One region of the Diaphorobacter sp. C33 genome, then DNA from elsewhere that is predicted to be linked to it. Evidence: predicted binding sites of a transcription regulator. Region 1 holds the regulator's gene; each other region holds the start of a gene.
The links. The regulator FNR, encoded in region 1, switches genes on or off when oxygen is low (the NO sensors DNR and NnrR bind a similar motif). The targets are predictions, from matches to a motif close to TTGATNNNNATCAA.
Positions count from the first base shown of each region.

Region 1 (4,936 bases):
GAAATGTTCATGTGGATCGAGCACAAAGTCGAAGGCGACCGCAGTGCCCGTATGCGCCTGGACAATGGTCCGTGGACATTTGAGAAGATCTGGAAAAAATCTGTCAAGCAAGCCATTTGGATTGCGGTCGCATTCTGGACCGGCTTCACCTTCGTGGGCTATTTCGTTCCGATTCGCGAGCTGGGGGGAGAGTTGCTGGCCCTGCAAGGAGGGTGGCAGATATTCTGGGTGATCTTCTATGGGTTGGCCACGTACGGTAACGCAGGATTCCTGCGCGAGCAGGTATGCAAATACATGTGCCCTTATGCGCGTTTCCAAAGCGCAATGTTCGACAGGGACACGCTGGTCGTCTCTTACGATCCTGAGCGCGGCGAGCCTCGCGGGCCCCGTAACAAGACGGTAGACCACAAAGCTGCGGGACTGGGTGACTGCATCGATTGCACGCTGTGTGTCCAGGTCTGCCCAACGGGTATCGATATTCGCAACGGACTGCAATACGAGTGCATTGGTTGCGGTCTCTGCGTGGACGCTTGCAATACCGTGATGGATAAGATGAAGTATCCGCGCGGGCTGATTCGCTTCTCGACGCAGAACGGCGTCAAGAACCACTGGACCCAGTCGCAAATGCTCAAACGCGTGCTGCGACCCCGTGTGTTGTTCTATTCAGCGGTGCTGGTGGTGTTGTGCATCGGCATGCTGGCCAGCTTGGTGGTACGCACCCCGTTGAAGGTGGACATCGTGCGCGACCGCGCTGCGCTCTCGCGCATCGTGGCGGGAGGCAAGCTGGAAAATATCTACCGGCTGCAGATCATGAACGCCACGGAGGGGGCGCAGCGCTACACCATCAGCGCCCACGGCATGGAAGGGCTGGAAGTGGCGTCCGAGACCGCAATTGACATTGGACCGGCGGAATCCCGATGGGTGGTTGTCCGTCTTCAAATTCCGTATGGCTCAGCATCTCCCGGATCGCATACGGTGTATTTCGATATTCAAGCGCAGGGTGATAAAGCCCAAGTGGCAGAGAAATCCGTGTTCCTCGTGCCTCGCTGAAGGCGGTCGCGGAATGCAAATGAACAAGCTGTGCTCATAAATGAGCGAGGAGTTGGTATCGATGTCGAGTAATTCCCCCATGAATCTGGAAGACGCAGGAAAGCCTTGGTGGACGTTTGGCCATGTCTGGCTTGTCATCGCGGGGCCGGTGATTGTCATCATTGCGGGCTTCGTGACCCTCTGGCTGGCCGTGAGCCAACCCGACCCCGTCATCGCGGAAGACTATTACCAACGGGGATTGAACATCAACGAGACCCTGAAGGAGTCTGGAGGCGACATGACGCCTGCCATGAAGGGGCGCAACCATGCAGCTACTCCGCTGGAGGACCAACCGCGTTGACCGGCAGGGCGAGTCCTCTTTGCATGCCGCAGAACAGATGCTACGCTGTCAACTACACCTGCTAGGAGATGGGCGAATGTGGATGCAACGATTGATGTGGATCGCGTGGCCGGCCTTTTTGATGGCGGGCGTCATGGAAATGGTGGTGTTCGCCTTCGTGGATCCAGAAGCGCTGCAGTGGTTTGATCAACCCCTGCATCTCTCGCGCGAAGGTGTGTATACCATCGCCTTCTTCACGTTCTGGTTCGTACTCATGGCTTCCAGCGCATTGACTACGCTGTTGTCACTCTCGCCCTTTGAGTTGAATCGCTGCCCCGTGCCCAAAGGGGCGCGGCCGGCTGATTGCGCCAAATACGTTTCCTGATCTTTCCGCCGATCAGTTATGAATGAGCAAAAAACCGAGGCTTAATGGCAGGCTTGCTGGCTGTTGACAATGCGCTTCAGCGCATCGGTATCGACGATGCGCACATGGCGCTGTTTTACTTCCACAATACCTTCTTCCACGAACTTCGAAAACGTGCGGCTGACGGTTTCCAGTTTCAATCCTAGGTAACTGCCGATCTCTTCCCGCGTCATGCGCAGCACCAATTCGGATTGTGAGAACCCCCGGGCATGCAAGCGTTGTACGAGATTCAACAGGAATGCGGCAAGGCGTTCCTCGGCACGCATACTCCCCAGCAACAGCATGACCCCATGCTCGCGAACAATCTCGCGGCTCATGATCTTGTGCACATGGTGCTGTAGTGCCGTTACTTCGCGCGACAACTCTTCAATACGATCGAAAGGCATGACGCATACTTCGGCGTCTTCAAGCGCTACCGCATCGCAAGTGTGGCGGTCGCTCACGATGCCATCCAGGCCAATGATCTCGCCCGCCATTTGAAAACCCGTCACTTGATCGCGACCGTCCTCGGTGGCGACACAGGTCTTGAAGAATCCGGTGCGGATGGCAAAAAGGGATGTGAAGGGTTCACCGTTCCGGAAAAGCGTGCCGCCACGCTTGATCTTGCGTCGTACAGCAACAATGTCATCGATGCGCTTGAGTTGCTGGTCGTCCAGACCCACGGGCATGCACAGCTCACGCAGATTGCAGTTTGAGCAGGCAACTTTGATGGTCTGGAGATTCGTATGCATGGGAACCCTGTTCATGGCTTGAGCTTACCTCTGAACGGCTGGGAGACATGGAATGCCGTAGGCCGTTGGACGACTTTGAGCCGAAGTCAAATTGTCGCCACAAGGACCTTATGGGCGCTTGATCAACGTCAAGGACTCATGGGGGACTCTACGGCACAGTGATATGAAAGTGCAAGGAATCCCGTCATGACCGTTGTTACAACAGAGCTCCTGCGTCGCTTTGACGTTCCAGGGCCGCGCTACACCTCTTATCCGACTGCTGATCGTTTTGTCGAGGCCTTTGGCGAGCGGGAATACATCCTTGCGCTGCAGCAGCGTCGCGTGGGGTCGGTAGCCAAGGCGATGCCTTTGTCGCTTTATGTCCACATCCCGTTTTGTGAATCGCTGTGCTATTACTGCGCGTGTAACAAGATCATTACCCGGCATCCAGAGCGGGCAGAGGTCTACTTGCGTTACCTCAGCCGTGAGATCGACCTGCATACGGCGCACTGCGGTGTGGGTCAGCATGTGAGCCAGCTGCATTTCGGCGGAGGCACGCCTACTTTTCTGACGGATGACGGTTTGCGCGAACTGATGGGCATGTTGAGGCGCAGTTTCGTCCTCGTTCCGGGGGGGGAGTACTCCATAGAAGTGGACCCGCGGACCGTGGATGAAGCGCGGCTGGGATTGTTGGCGGAGCTGGGTTTCAATCGCCTGAGCTTTGGCGTGCAGGATTTCGACCCTGAAGTACAAAAGGCCGTGCACCGCATTCAGCCTGCCGAAAAGGTGTTCGCGTTGGTCGATGCGGCTCGGAAGCTCGGGTTTGAATCGGTGAACGTGGATTTGATCTACGGGCTGCCGCGCCAGACACCGGAGTCGTTTGATCGCACCTTGGAGCAGGTAGCCGAGCTGCGGCCAGACCGGATCGCGCTGTATGCGTACGCTCACTTGCCAGAACGCTTCAAGTCGCAGCGACGCATCATCACGGCCGAGTTGCCCATGGCTTCGGCCAAGGTGTCCATGCTGGCCCGGTCACTTGATGTGTTCCAGGAAGCCGGCTACGTCTACGTGGGCATGGACCATTTTGCGCTGCCTGACGATGCGCTGGCGGTGGCCAAGCGGCAAGGCAGGCTGCACCGCAATTTCCAAGGCTATAGCACGCAGCCCGATTGCGACCTGATTGGTCTGGGCGTTTCTGCCATCGGGCGCGTGGGCGCTACTTACAGCCAAAATGTGAAAACGCTGGACGAGTATTACGACTGCATTAACCAGGGGCATTTGCCTGTGGTGCGCGGGCTGGCGTTGACCAAGGACGACTTGGTGCGCCGCGCAGTCATCATGGCGTTGATGTGCCAAGGTGAATTGCTGTTTGAGCCGTTGGAACAGTCTTGGCTGATTGATTTCCGCAGTTATTTCGATGCGGAATTACAGCAACTGCAAGAAATGGCGGCTCAGGGCTTGGTGAAAATCAGTGATGAGGGCGTTGAAGTCACGCCCATGGGGTGGTATTTCGTGCGCGGCGTGGCCATGGTGTTCGACAAGTATCTGCAGGCTGACCGTAACCGCGCTCGCTTTTCCCGGATTATTTGACCCATGCTGTGGGCGCTGGCCACGACGACCTTCCTGATGGGGCTGATGGGAGGGGCTCACTGTTTGGCGATGTGTTCTGTTCCCTGCGCGGCGCTTACGGGGCTGGGTGGCACGCAGGACGCCACCCACACCATTCAATGGGCGTCCCGCCGCGGAATCCTCCAACGGGTAGCGCAGTTTCACGTGGGGCGCCTGATCGGTTACGGCGCCGCAGGGGCGGTGGTTGCGCTGGCCATGGAGCAACTCGCATGGCTGGGGCAAAGCACCTCGGCATTGCGCCCCCTTTGGACGCTGATGCATGTGCTCATCCTCGCGTGGGGCGGGATGATGATGGTGCAAGCGCAGCAGCCCTTGTGGGTTGAGCGGGCGGGGCGTGCTGCCTGGGCGAAGGTCAAGCCCTTGGTCTCTCGGCCTGGCGGGCTCCTGACCGCGGGTGTGGCCTGGGCGCTCCTGCCATGCGGCCTTCTGTATACCGCACTGTTGACTGCCGCTCTCAGCGGAAGCGTGCTCCGCGGAGCCTTGTGCATGGTCCTGTTTGGCGTGGGAAGCGGTGTATGGCTGGTGCTGGGACCGTGGACATTTGGCCGCATTCGCGCTTGGATCGGCGTGAAGGGTGGGGCGTGGGGGTCTCGGCTGGCAGGTGGTGTGCTTTTTTCCCTGGGTGCATGGGCGCTGTGGATGGAGGTTGTCCATGGGCAGCCGGCGCCGTGGTGCGTGCCCTGAAAACAGCGTTTTGTGGAACCACAGCGACTCCGCGAAGCATGTCGTGGCAAGCGAATGGCGCAAACCGAGGCGCTCAGGCGTGACGTATCGCTGTCAGATCTATACCAGCGGAAGTGACGA
Region 1 covers NZ_CP129980.1:335,323-340,258, forward strand. The annotation lists gene ccoG (cytochrome c oxidase accessory protein CcoG) at 1-1,050, shown strand, start outside; gene QY917_RS01625 (FixH family protein) at 1,112-1,390, shown strand; gene QY917_RS01630 (hypothetical protein) at 1,467-1,754, shown strand; gene fnr (fumarate/nitrate reduction transcriptional regulator Fnr) at 1,796-2,539, opposite strand; gene hemN (oxygen-independent coproporphyrinogen III oxidase) at 2,711-4,093, shown strand; gene QY917_RS01645 (sulfite exporter TauE/SafE family protein) at 4,097-4,816, shown strand.

Region 2 (4,936 bases), 1.7 Mb from region 1:
GCGGCCGAGAAGTTCGGCATTCCGTTCACGCTGTCCACGATGAGCATCTGCTCCATCGAGGACATTGCCGAGAACACCAGCGCGCCGTTCTGGTTCCAGCTGTACATGATGCGTGACCGCGATGCCATGGCCCGCATGATCCAGCGCGCCAAGGACGCCAAGTGCAGCGCCCTGGTACTCACGCTGGACCTGCAGGTGATCGGCCAGCGCCACAAGGACATCAAGAACGGCCTGACCGCGCCGCCGAAGCCCACGCTGGCCAACATCATCAACCTCATGACCAAGCCCCAGTGGTGCCTGGGCATGGCCGGCACGCGCCGGCGCACCTTCCGCAACCTGGTGGGGCATGTGAAGGGCGTGTCGGACATGAGTTCGCTCGCCGCCTGGACCAACGAGCAGTTCGACCCGCGCCTGTCCTGGGCCGACGTGGCCTGGGTGAAGGAGCAGTGGGGCGGCAAGCTGATCCTCAAGGGCATCATGGTCGAGGAGGACGCGCGCCTGGCCGTGCAGCACGGCGCCGACGCCATCGTGGTCAGCAACCACGGCGGGCGCCAGCTGGACGGCGCGCCGTCCGCCATCCACGCGCTGCCAGCCATCGTGGATGCCGTGGGCTCGCAGACCGAGGTGTGGATGGACGGCGGCATCCGCAGCGGCCAGGACGTGCTCAAGGCCTGGGCGCTGGGCGCGCGCGGCACCATGATCGGCCGCGCCATGGTGTACGGCCTGGGCGCATTCGGCGAGGCGGGCGTGACCAAGGCGCTGCAGATCCTCCACAAGGAGCTGGACGTGACCATGGCCTTCTGCGGCCACACCAACATCCAGAACGTGGACCGCTCCATCCTCGTGCCCGGCACCTATCCCACCGCGCCGCAGAGCTGACGCGCACTATTGTTTTAATTGCTGCTGGCGCTTGGTAGATAAGCGCTGGCGGCCGATTTGGCTTCGGGTATTCAGGATGGCCATCGCCATGGGCTGAGGCGCCCCTCGCCAATCGCAGGGGCTGCGCGGCGATGGCGCTGGCTATGCTCGGCGGCGCATGACCTCCTCCCTGACCGCCGTTGCACCCTGGCTCTGGGTGCCCGTGGTGCTGTTTGCCGCGCTGGCGCAGACCGTGCGCAACACCGCGCAGCGCTCCCTGACCGCCGAGCTGGGCACGCTGCCCGCCACGCTGGTGCGCTTTCTCTACGGCCTGCCGTTTGCCGGCGTGTGGCTGGCGTTGCTGTACGCCTGGCCCGCGCAGCCGCCGGCCGTGCCGCATTTCAGCGCCGCCTACCTGGGCTGGATCGCGCTGGGCGCGTTCTTCCAGATCGCGGGCACGGCTTTCCTGCTGCTGGCCATGGCCGAGCGCAACTTCGCCGTGGCCGTGACCCTGTCCAAGACCGAGGTGCTGCAGGTGGCGCTGTTCGCCAGCGTGTTCCTGCACGAACTGCCCACGCCGCTCGCGCTGCTGGCGATGGTGGTGGCCACGCTGGGCGTGCTGCTGCTGTCGCTGCCCCCGCGCGGACAGCTGCTGTCGCCTGCAGCCTGGCTGAGCCGCCCGGCCCTCTATGGCCTGGCCTGCGGCGCCAGCTTTGCGATCGCCTCGGTGGGCTTTCGCGGCGGGGCGCTGGCGCTGGGGGCCGAGACGCCGTGGCTGTCGGGCGCCTGGGGCGTGCTGATCGCGCAGACGCTGCAGACGCTGGGCCTGGGCGCCTGGGTGGCGCTCAAGACCGAGCGGGGCCTGGCGCCGCTGTGGCCGGCGTGGCGCATGTCGCTGGTGGCGGGCAGCATGGGTGCGGCCGCGTCGCTGGCGTGGTTCACCGCCTATGCCATGCAGACCACGGGCGCAGTGCGCACGCTGGGCATGGTGGAGGTGGCGTTCAGCTACCTGGTGTCGCGCCGCCTGTTCAGCGAGTCTTTCACGCGGCCCGAGAAGATCGGCATGGCGTTGATGCTGGTGGGGTTGGTGCTGATCTGCTCGCAAATTGGATCACCTCCCTGAGTCGCTTCGCGCCTTCCCCCCGCTCTCGCATTGCTGCGCAATGCGGGCAGGGGGACGCCACCAGCGCGGCGGGGCGGCCCTTGCGCGGTGGCCCACGCCGGGGGGCGCGCCAGTTTCCTAGGCGGCACGACTCGCGCAGCGCGCGACAATTGGCGCCGTGACCGCTACTGCCTCTGATCGCCGCATCGCCCACCTCGACATGGATGCGTTCTACGCCTCCGTCGAACTCCTGCGCTACCCGCAACTCAAGGGGCTGCCCGTGGTGATCGGTGGCGGCCGGCGCCCGCAGGACGAAGCGCTGACCGCTGCCTACGCCGGGCGGCTGGGGGATATTCCGGTGGCGGCGTTTGCGCTGCTGAAGGACTACGCGGGCCGCGGCGTGATCACCACCGCCACCTATGCGGCGCGCCAGTTCGGCGTGGGCTCGGCCATGGGGTTGATGAAGGCCGCGCGCCTGTGTCCGCAGGCCGTGCTGCTGCCGGTGGACTTTGCTGCCTACCGTCGCTACTCCAGGCTTTTCAAAGAGGTAATCCTCTCCATCGCGCCGGTCATGGAAGACCGCGGCGTGGACGAGGTGTACATCGACTTTACGCAAGTGCCCGGCGGCCAGCGCGACGGCGGGCGGGTGCTGGCGCGGCTGATCCAGAAGAGCATCTTCGACGCCACGGGGCTGACCTGCTCGATCGGCGTGGCGCCCAACAAGCTCATCGCCAAGATGGCGAGCGAGTTCAACAAGCCCAATGGCATCTCCATCGTGCAGCCAGGCGACCTGCAAGACCTGATCTGGCCGCTGGACTGCCGCAAGATCAACGGCGTGGGCCCCAAGGCCGAGGCCAGACTGCTCGCCCACGGCATCCGCACCATTGGCGAACTGGCCCAGCGGCCGCTGCCGTGGCTGATGCAGCAGTTCGGGCGTTCCTACGGTGCCTGGCTGCACGACGCGGCCTGGGGGCGCGACGAGCGCGCGGTGGTGACCGAGAGCGAGCCCGTCTCCATGAGCCGCGAAACCACCTTTGAGCGCGACCTGCACGCGGTGCACGACCGGGCAGAACTGGGCCGCATCTTCACCGCACTGTGCGAGCAGGTGGCGGGGGACCTGCAGCGCAAGGGCTACGCGGGCCGCACCATCGGCATCAAGCTGCGCTACGACGACTTCAAGATCGCCACCCGCGACCAGACGGTGGCGGACTTCACCCAGGACGCGGCCACCATCCGCCGCGTGGCGGGCCTGTGCCTCAAACGCGTGCCCTTGACCAAGCGCCTGCGCCTGCTGGGCGTGCGCGTGGGCAACCTGCTGCCCCAGGCAGCCGTTGCCCAGCAGGCGGCGGGTTGGGGTGAAAGCGCGCCGTTGTTCTGATCGGGGCGGGATGTCGCACCATGTTGGTGCGAATTTGCTTGACGTAAATCTAGGGGGTAATTCATAAAAGTTACACTCGTTTACTCACATTCCTGACGGCCCCGCATAGGGGCCGTTCGTCCTTTCAGAGGTTCTGCATGCGTGTGAACGTCCCGGTCACGGGCCGCGGGTATGACTATCCCGCCGATGAGTTGCTGGTGTCTCTCACCAATACCCGGGGTGAAATCACCCACTGCAATCCCGCGTTTGCGCGGGTGAGCGGCTATTCCCATGAAGAACTCATGGGCCAGCCGCACAACCTCGTCCGCCATCCCGACATGCCCCCGGCGGCCTTCAAGGACCTGTGGTCCACCATCGGCCGCGGCAAGCCCTGGACGGGGCTGGTCAAGAACCGCCGCAAGAACGGCGACCACTACTGGGTGCGCGCCAACGTGGTGCCGGTGCTGGAACGCGGCAAGCCCGTGGGCTACATGTCGGTGCGGGTGAAGCCATCGGCCGACGAGGTGGCCGCGGCCGACGCTCTGTATGCGCGCATGCGCGCCGAGGCACAGTCCGGCCGCGTCACGCTGGTGCTGCGCGAGGGCGAGCTGCTGCACGCCGGCGCACGCGGCTGGGTGGAGCGTCTGGTACGCCTGGGTCTTACGGCCCGCATGGCCCTTACGTTGGCGGTGCTGTCCATCGCGGTACTGTTGCCCGACGCGCTGGGCCTTGCGGGCTGGGCGGCCGTGGCATGGCGGGCCGCCGCGCTGGGGCTGGGCGCGGGCGTCATGCTGAACTACTTTCACCGCCACTTCTCGACCGCGCTGGAGGAGGCCGAGCGGTTTGCCGGCGACATCGCGGGCTGCAACCTGGCCACCACGGCGCGCACCGACTATTCGGCGTCGCTGGGCGCGCTCATGCGCCGTCTGGTGCAGATCCAGATCAACCTGCGTGCTGTGGTGGGCGATGTGCGCACCGAAGTGCAGGGCTTTTCTTCCGCCGCCACGCAGGTGGCGCAGGGCGGACGCGAACTGTCGGCGCGCACCGAAGCGCAGGCCGGCAGCCTGCAGCAGACTGCAGCCGCCATGGAGGAACTGGCCAGCACCGTGGCCCACACGGCGGATGCGGCGGCGCAGATGGCGAGCGAGAGCGAGCGCAATATGGCCGTGGCCAGCCGCGGCGGCGCCGCCATCGCCGAGGTGGCGCAGTCCATGGAGCACATCCGCCGCTCGTCGGCGCGCATGGGCGAGATCATCGGCGTGATCGAGAGCATTGCCTTCCAGACCAACCTGCTGGCACTCAACGCCGCGGTGGAGGCCGCGCGTGCGGGCGAGCAGGGCCGCGGCTTTGCCGTGGTGGCGGGCGAGGTGCGCGCGCTGGCGCAGCGCAGTGCCACCGCCGCCAAGGAGATCAGCGGCCTGATCGGCCAGACGGTGGATGGCATCGCCGATGGCAACCGGCGCATGGCGCAGGCGGGCCGCACCATCGAGGAGATGGTGGATGCGGTGCGGCGCGTGAGCACCCAGGTGCAGGAGATCACGACCGCCACGCGCGAGCAGTCCGAAGGCATCGGCCAGGTGAACGAGGCCATCGTCCAGCTCGACAGCGTGACGCAGCAG
Region 2 covers NZ_CP129980.1:2,028,855-2,033,790, reverse strand. The annotation lists gene QY917_RS09660 (alpha-hydroxy acid oxidase) at 1-879, shown strand, start outside; gene QY917_RS09655 (DMT family transporter) at 1,037-1,981, shown strand; gene dinB (DNA polymerase IV) at 2,181-3,338, shown strand; gene QY917_RS09645 (PAS domain-containing methyl-accepting chemotaxis protein) at 3,476-4,936, shown strand, end outside.
Region 2: a site for FNR is predicted at 3,377-3,390, ahead of QY917_RS09645 (PAS domain-containing methyl-accepting chemotaxis protein). Genes of this name have one in related genera too.

Region 3 (4,936 bases), 1.5 Mb from region 1:
ATGTGGGCGTTCAGCCATTCGGCCACGGCGGCCGTGGCGCCTTCGATCCAGCCCATGGGCACCTCTGCCCAACTGAACACGGCCTGGAACATCAGGAACAGCGTCACCGCCAGCAGCAGCATGCCCCACAGCGGGTGCAGCACCACGGCGTCGATGCGGTCGTCGCGCTGCAGGCGCAGCGCGGGCTCGCGCACGGCCAGCCCCATGATGCGGCGCACTTCCTGGTGCAATTGCTGCACGCGCTGCGGGCGGTCTTCCTCCAGCGCATTGACGGGCGGTGGCGCCTGCGTGCCCACGGCGGCGCCGCGGGCGGCCTGCGGGGTGGCCGTGTCCAGCCACTGCAGCAGCTCGCGCGCCCCGTCGGCGCGCACGCCCACGGTGGTCACCACGGGCAGGCCCAGTTCGCGCGCCAGGACTTCGCGGTCGATCTGGATGCCCTGCTGCTGCGCCATATCACTCATGTTCAGCACCAGCACCATGGGCAGGCCCAGGTCGCGCGCCTCCAACACCAGGCGCAGGTTCAGGCGCAGGTGCGTGGCATCGGTCACGCAGACCAGCAGCTCGGGCATGGCCTCTCCTGGGCGGCGGCCGGTGACCACATCGCGGGTGACGGCCTCGTCCAGGCTCTGCGCGTGCAGGCTATAGGCGCCGGGCAGGTCCAGCACGCGCACGCGCCGGCCGCTGGCGGTGGTGAACAGGCCTTCCTTGCGCTCCACCGTGACGCCCGCGTAGTTCGCCACCTTCTGGCGTGCGCCGGTCAGCACATTGAACAGCGCCGTCTTGCCGCAGTTGGGGTTGCCCAGCAGCGCGATGTGCAGGGGAGATGCCGCCGTGCTCATGCCGCGGCCTCCAGCGCATCCACGCGCACCTGCACCAGGGCCGCCTCATGGCGGCGCAGGGCAAAAGTGGCCTGGCCCACGCGAACGGCCAGGGGGTCGGCCGCGGGAAAGCCCCGGGCAATCACGCGCACCGGCTCGCCGGGCAGGAAACCAATCTCCATCAGGCGCAGCACCATGGCCTGCGACCGGCCATCCTGCGCCGGCAGCAGCCCGGCAACCGTGGCCGGCACGCCATGCGGCAAGGTATCCAGCCCCCGCGGCTGCGCGGCGTCATTCCCCGTGTGAAGCATGTTGTATTGCAGTCAATGAATAAAAGTAATTCTCATTCTAATGGAACTGCACGCTGCTGGATTGATGCACATCAGGACCTGTGGCGCGTCACAATGACAACCCCTGCGACGCACGCCATGACCACTCTTCACCCCTGCCTGACCTGTGGCGCCTGCTGCGCCAGCTTTCGCGTGGACTTCTCGGTGCACGAGACGGAGGAGCTGGGCGGCTGCGTTCCCGATGGGCTGGTGGTGCCGGTCACGGACCACACTGCACGCATGCGGGGCACGGACCATGCGCAGCCGCGCTGCTCGGCCCTCACGGGCCAGGTGGGCCTGCGCGCGGCCTGCGGCATCTACGAGTGGCGGCCCTCGCCCTGCCGCGAATTCGAAGCCGGCAGCGCTGCCTGCAACCGCGCCCGCCAGCGCCACCATCTGCCGGCACTGGACGGGCTGGTGCTCTGAACGCCGCAGGACCCGCTTTCACACGGGCAACCCGCCGATGCGCCCCTTGAATTCCTGCAGCGAAAAATAGGTCTGTACCTGGCGCACGCCGGGCAGGCGGTGCAGGCGCCGCTGCAGCAGCTCGGAATACGCGTCCAGGTCGGTCGTCACGATCACCAGCAGGAAGTCCGCGGGGCCCGAGATGCCGTGGAACAGCACCACCTCGGGAATGGCGCACACCGCCTCCTCGAACGCCACGGACAGCGCCTCCGTCTGGTGGTCGATGCCCACCATCACGAAAGCCATCACACCCAGCCCCACCGCACGCCGGTCCAGCTGCGCGTGGTAGCCGCGCACTACCCCGGCGTCCTCCAGCCGCTTCACGCGCCGCCAGCAGGGCGACTGCGACAGGTGCGCCATTTCGGCCAGTTCGCCGGAGGTCAGGCGGGCGTTGTCCTGCAGCGCGCGCAGCAGCTGGCGGTCGGTACGGTCGATCTCGGCTTGCATGATTTAACCCAAAAATGTCTCTGCGAGAATGGATTATCCAAATGAGTCACCCATCAGGGATAAACCGTTTACCCACCCCTCCGCCGCGCATAGCATGCGCGGCATGACCGCCACCTCCACGCCATCGCCCGCGCTGTGGGACATCTCTGCCCCCGTGCATGCGGGTAGCCCGGTGTTCCCGGGCGATACACCCTACCAGCAGCAGTGGAGCGCCACACTGGGCCCCGGCTGCCCGGTGAACGTGAGCGCACTCACGCTCTCGCCCCATGTGGGCACGCACGCGGACGCGCCCCTGCACTACGCAGCGGACGGCGCAGCCATCGGCGCCCTGCCGCTGGAAGCCTTCATCGGCCCCTGCCGCGTGGTGCATGCGCTGGACTGCGGGCCGCTCATCGAATGGACCCACATTGCCCATGCGATGACGGGCACTTTGCCGCCGCGGGTGCTGGTGCGCACCTACGCCCGCATGCCCGTGGACCGCTGGGACGCGGGCCTCACGGCCTACGCGCCCGACACCATCGAGCGCCTGGCCGACGCCGGCGTAGTGCTCGTGGGCATCGACACCGCCAGCATCGACCCCGCCGACAGCAAGCCGCTGCCCAGCCACCAGGTGATCCGCCGGCGTGGCCTGCGCGTGCTGGAGAACCTGGTGCTGGATGATGTGCCCGAGGGCGACTACGAACTCATCGCGCTGCCGCTCAAGCTCACCACGGCCGACGCATCGCCCGTGCGCGCCGTGCTGCGTGCGCTGCCGCCGCGCGCATGACCATTAGGCCGTTTTGGCCTCTAACGCTCGTGCAATAAGCGCTAACAGCTACTTTATTAATAGCAAAAACCACATGACTACCTTGCAAGAGTGCCGCACACGCGATGCGCAGGACCCGCTGCGCAGCCTGCGCGACCATTTCAGCCTGCCCGAGGGCGTGATCTACCTGGACGGCAATTCCCTGGGCGCTCTGCCCCGCGCCACGCTGGCGCGCGTGGCCCAAGTAGTGCAGCAGGAATGGGGACAGGATCTCATCACCTCGTGGAACAAGGCTGGCTGGGTCAGCCTGCCGCAGCGCCTGGGCAACCAGTTCGCCCCCTGGATCGGTGCAGGGCCGGACCAGGTGGTGTTCACCGACACCACCTCGGTCAACCTGTACAAGGTGCTGTCGGCTGCCGCGCGCGTGGCCCGCGCGGACCATCCCGGTCGCACCCAGCTCGTCAGCGAGCGCAGCAACTTCCCCACCGACCTGTACATCGCCCAGTCCGTGTGCCAGGAGTACGGACTGGAGTTGGTGCTGGTGGAGCCCGAGGAAATCGCCACGCAGCTGACGCCCCAGGTCGCCGTCCTGCTGCTCACCCACGTGAACTACCGCACCGGCGCCATGCACGACATGGCCGCCGTGACCGCGCAGGCGCACGCCCACGGCATTCTGTGCGTCTGGGACCTGTGCCACAGCGCGGGCGCCGTGCCCGTGCACCTGCTGGACGCGAATGCCGACTATGCGGTGGGCTGCAGCTACAAGTACCTGAATGGCGGCCCTGGCGCGCCCGCCTTCGTGTGGGTGCACCCGCGCCTGGCGGACCGCCCGGGTGCGACATTTGCGCAGCCGCTGTCGGGCTGGTTCGGCCATGCCGCACCCTTCGCCTTCACGCCCGACTACCAGCCCGCACCGGGTATCGCACGCTACCTCTGCGGCACGCAGCCCATCGTGAGCCTGTCGGCCCTGCAGTGCGGGCTGGACATCTTTACCGCCGCCGAGCCTCTGGGCGGCATGGCGGCGCTGCGCGCCAAGTCGCTCGCACTGACCGATCTGTTCATCGCGCTGGTCGAGGAGCACTGCGCCGGCCACGGCCTGGAACTGGCGACGCCGCGCGATCATGCGGCGCGCGGCTCGCAGGTGTGTCTGACACGCGGCGAGGGCCTGGGCGTTCAGGGCGTCGGCAGCGGGGCCTACGCCATCGTGCAGGCCCTGATCGCGCGCGGCGTGGTCGGCGACTTCCGCAAGGGCGACGGCGGCAAGCACCTGGACATCCTGCGCTTTGGCTTCACGCCGCTGTATGTCGGATTTGAAGACGTGTGGAATGCCGTGCAGCACCTGCGCCAGGTGCTGGAATCCGGCGAATGGCGCAAGCCCGAGTTCAACCACCTCAACGCCGTGACCTGACCATGACCTGCCCCCACCACCCCAGCGCATCCTCCGGCGCCACCGAAGCCATCGTGCGCCAGGAGGGCGCACAGCTCGACTTCAGCCACAGCATGAGCTATGGCGACTACCTGCAGCTGGACAGCGTGCTGGGCGCGCAAAAGCCCCTGTCGCCCGCGCACGACGAGATGCTGTTCATCGTGCAGCACCAGACCAGCGAGCTGTGGATGAAGCTCATGCTGCATGAGCTGCACGCGGCCATCGCCCATATCGCGCGTGACGAGTTGCCGCCCGCTTTCAAGATGCTGGCGCGCGTGTCCAAGATCCTCGAGCAGCTGGTGCACGCCTGGGATGTGCTGGCCACCATGACGCCGCCCGAGTACACCGCCATGCGCCCGTACCTGGGCCAGTCCAGCGGTTTCCAAAGCTACCAATACCGGTGCATCGAGTTCGCCATGGGCAACAAGAACCGCGCCATGCTGCAGCCCCATGCCCACCACCCCGAGCGCCTGGCCCAGGTACAGGCGGCCTACGAGGCGCCCTCGCTCTACGACGAAGCACTGCGCCTGCTGGCGCGCCGCGGCCTGCCCGTGCCGGCCAGCCATACCGAGCGCGACTGGCGCCAGCCCTACGAGGCCAGCGAAGCCGTGGAACAGGCCTGGCTGACCGTGTACCGCGATCCACAAAGGTATTGGGACCTGTACCAGCTGGGCGAGGAGCTCACCGACCTGGAGGACGCCTTCCG
Region 3 covers NZ_CP129980.1:1,807,777-1,812,712, forward strand. The annotation lists gene QY917_RS08615 (ferrous iron transporter B) at 1-839, opposite strand, end outside; gene QY917_RS08620 (FeoA family protein) at 836-1,129, opposite strand; gene QY917_RS08625 (YkgJ family cysteine cluster protein) at 1,247-1,573, shown strand; gene QY917_RS08630 (Lrp/AsnC family transcriptional regulator) at 1,592-2,059, opposite strand; gene kynB (arylformamidase) at 2,163-2,825, shown strand; gene kynU (kynureninase) at 2,899-4,212, shown strand; gene kynA (tryptophan 2,3-dioxygenase) at 4,215-4,936, shown strand, end outside.
Region 3: a site for FNR is predicted at 1,191-1,204, ahead of QY917_RS08620 (FeoA family protein). Genes of this name have one in related genera too.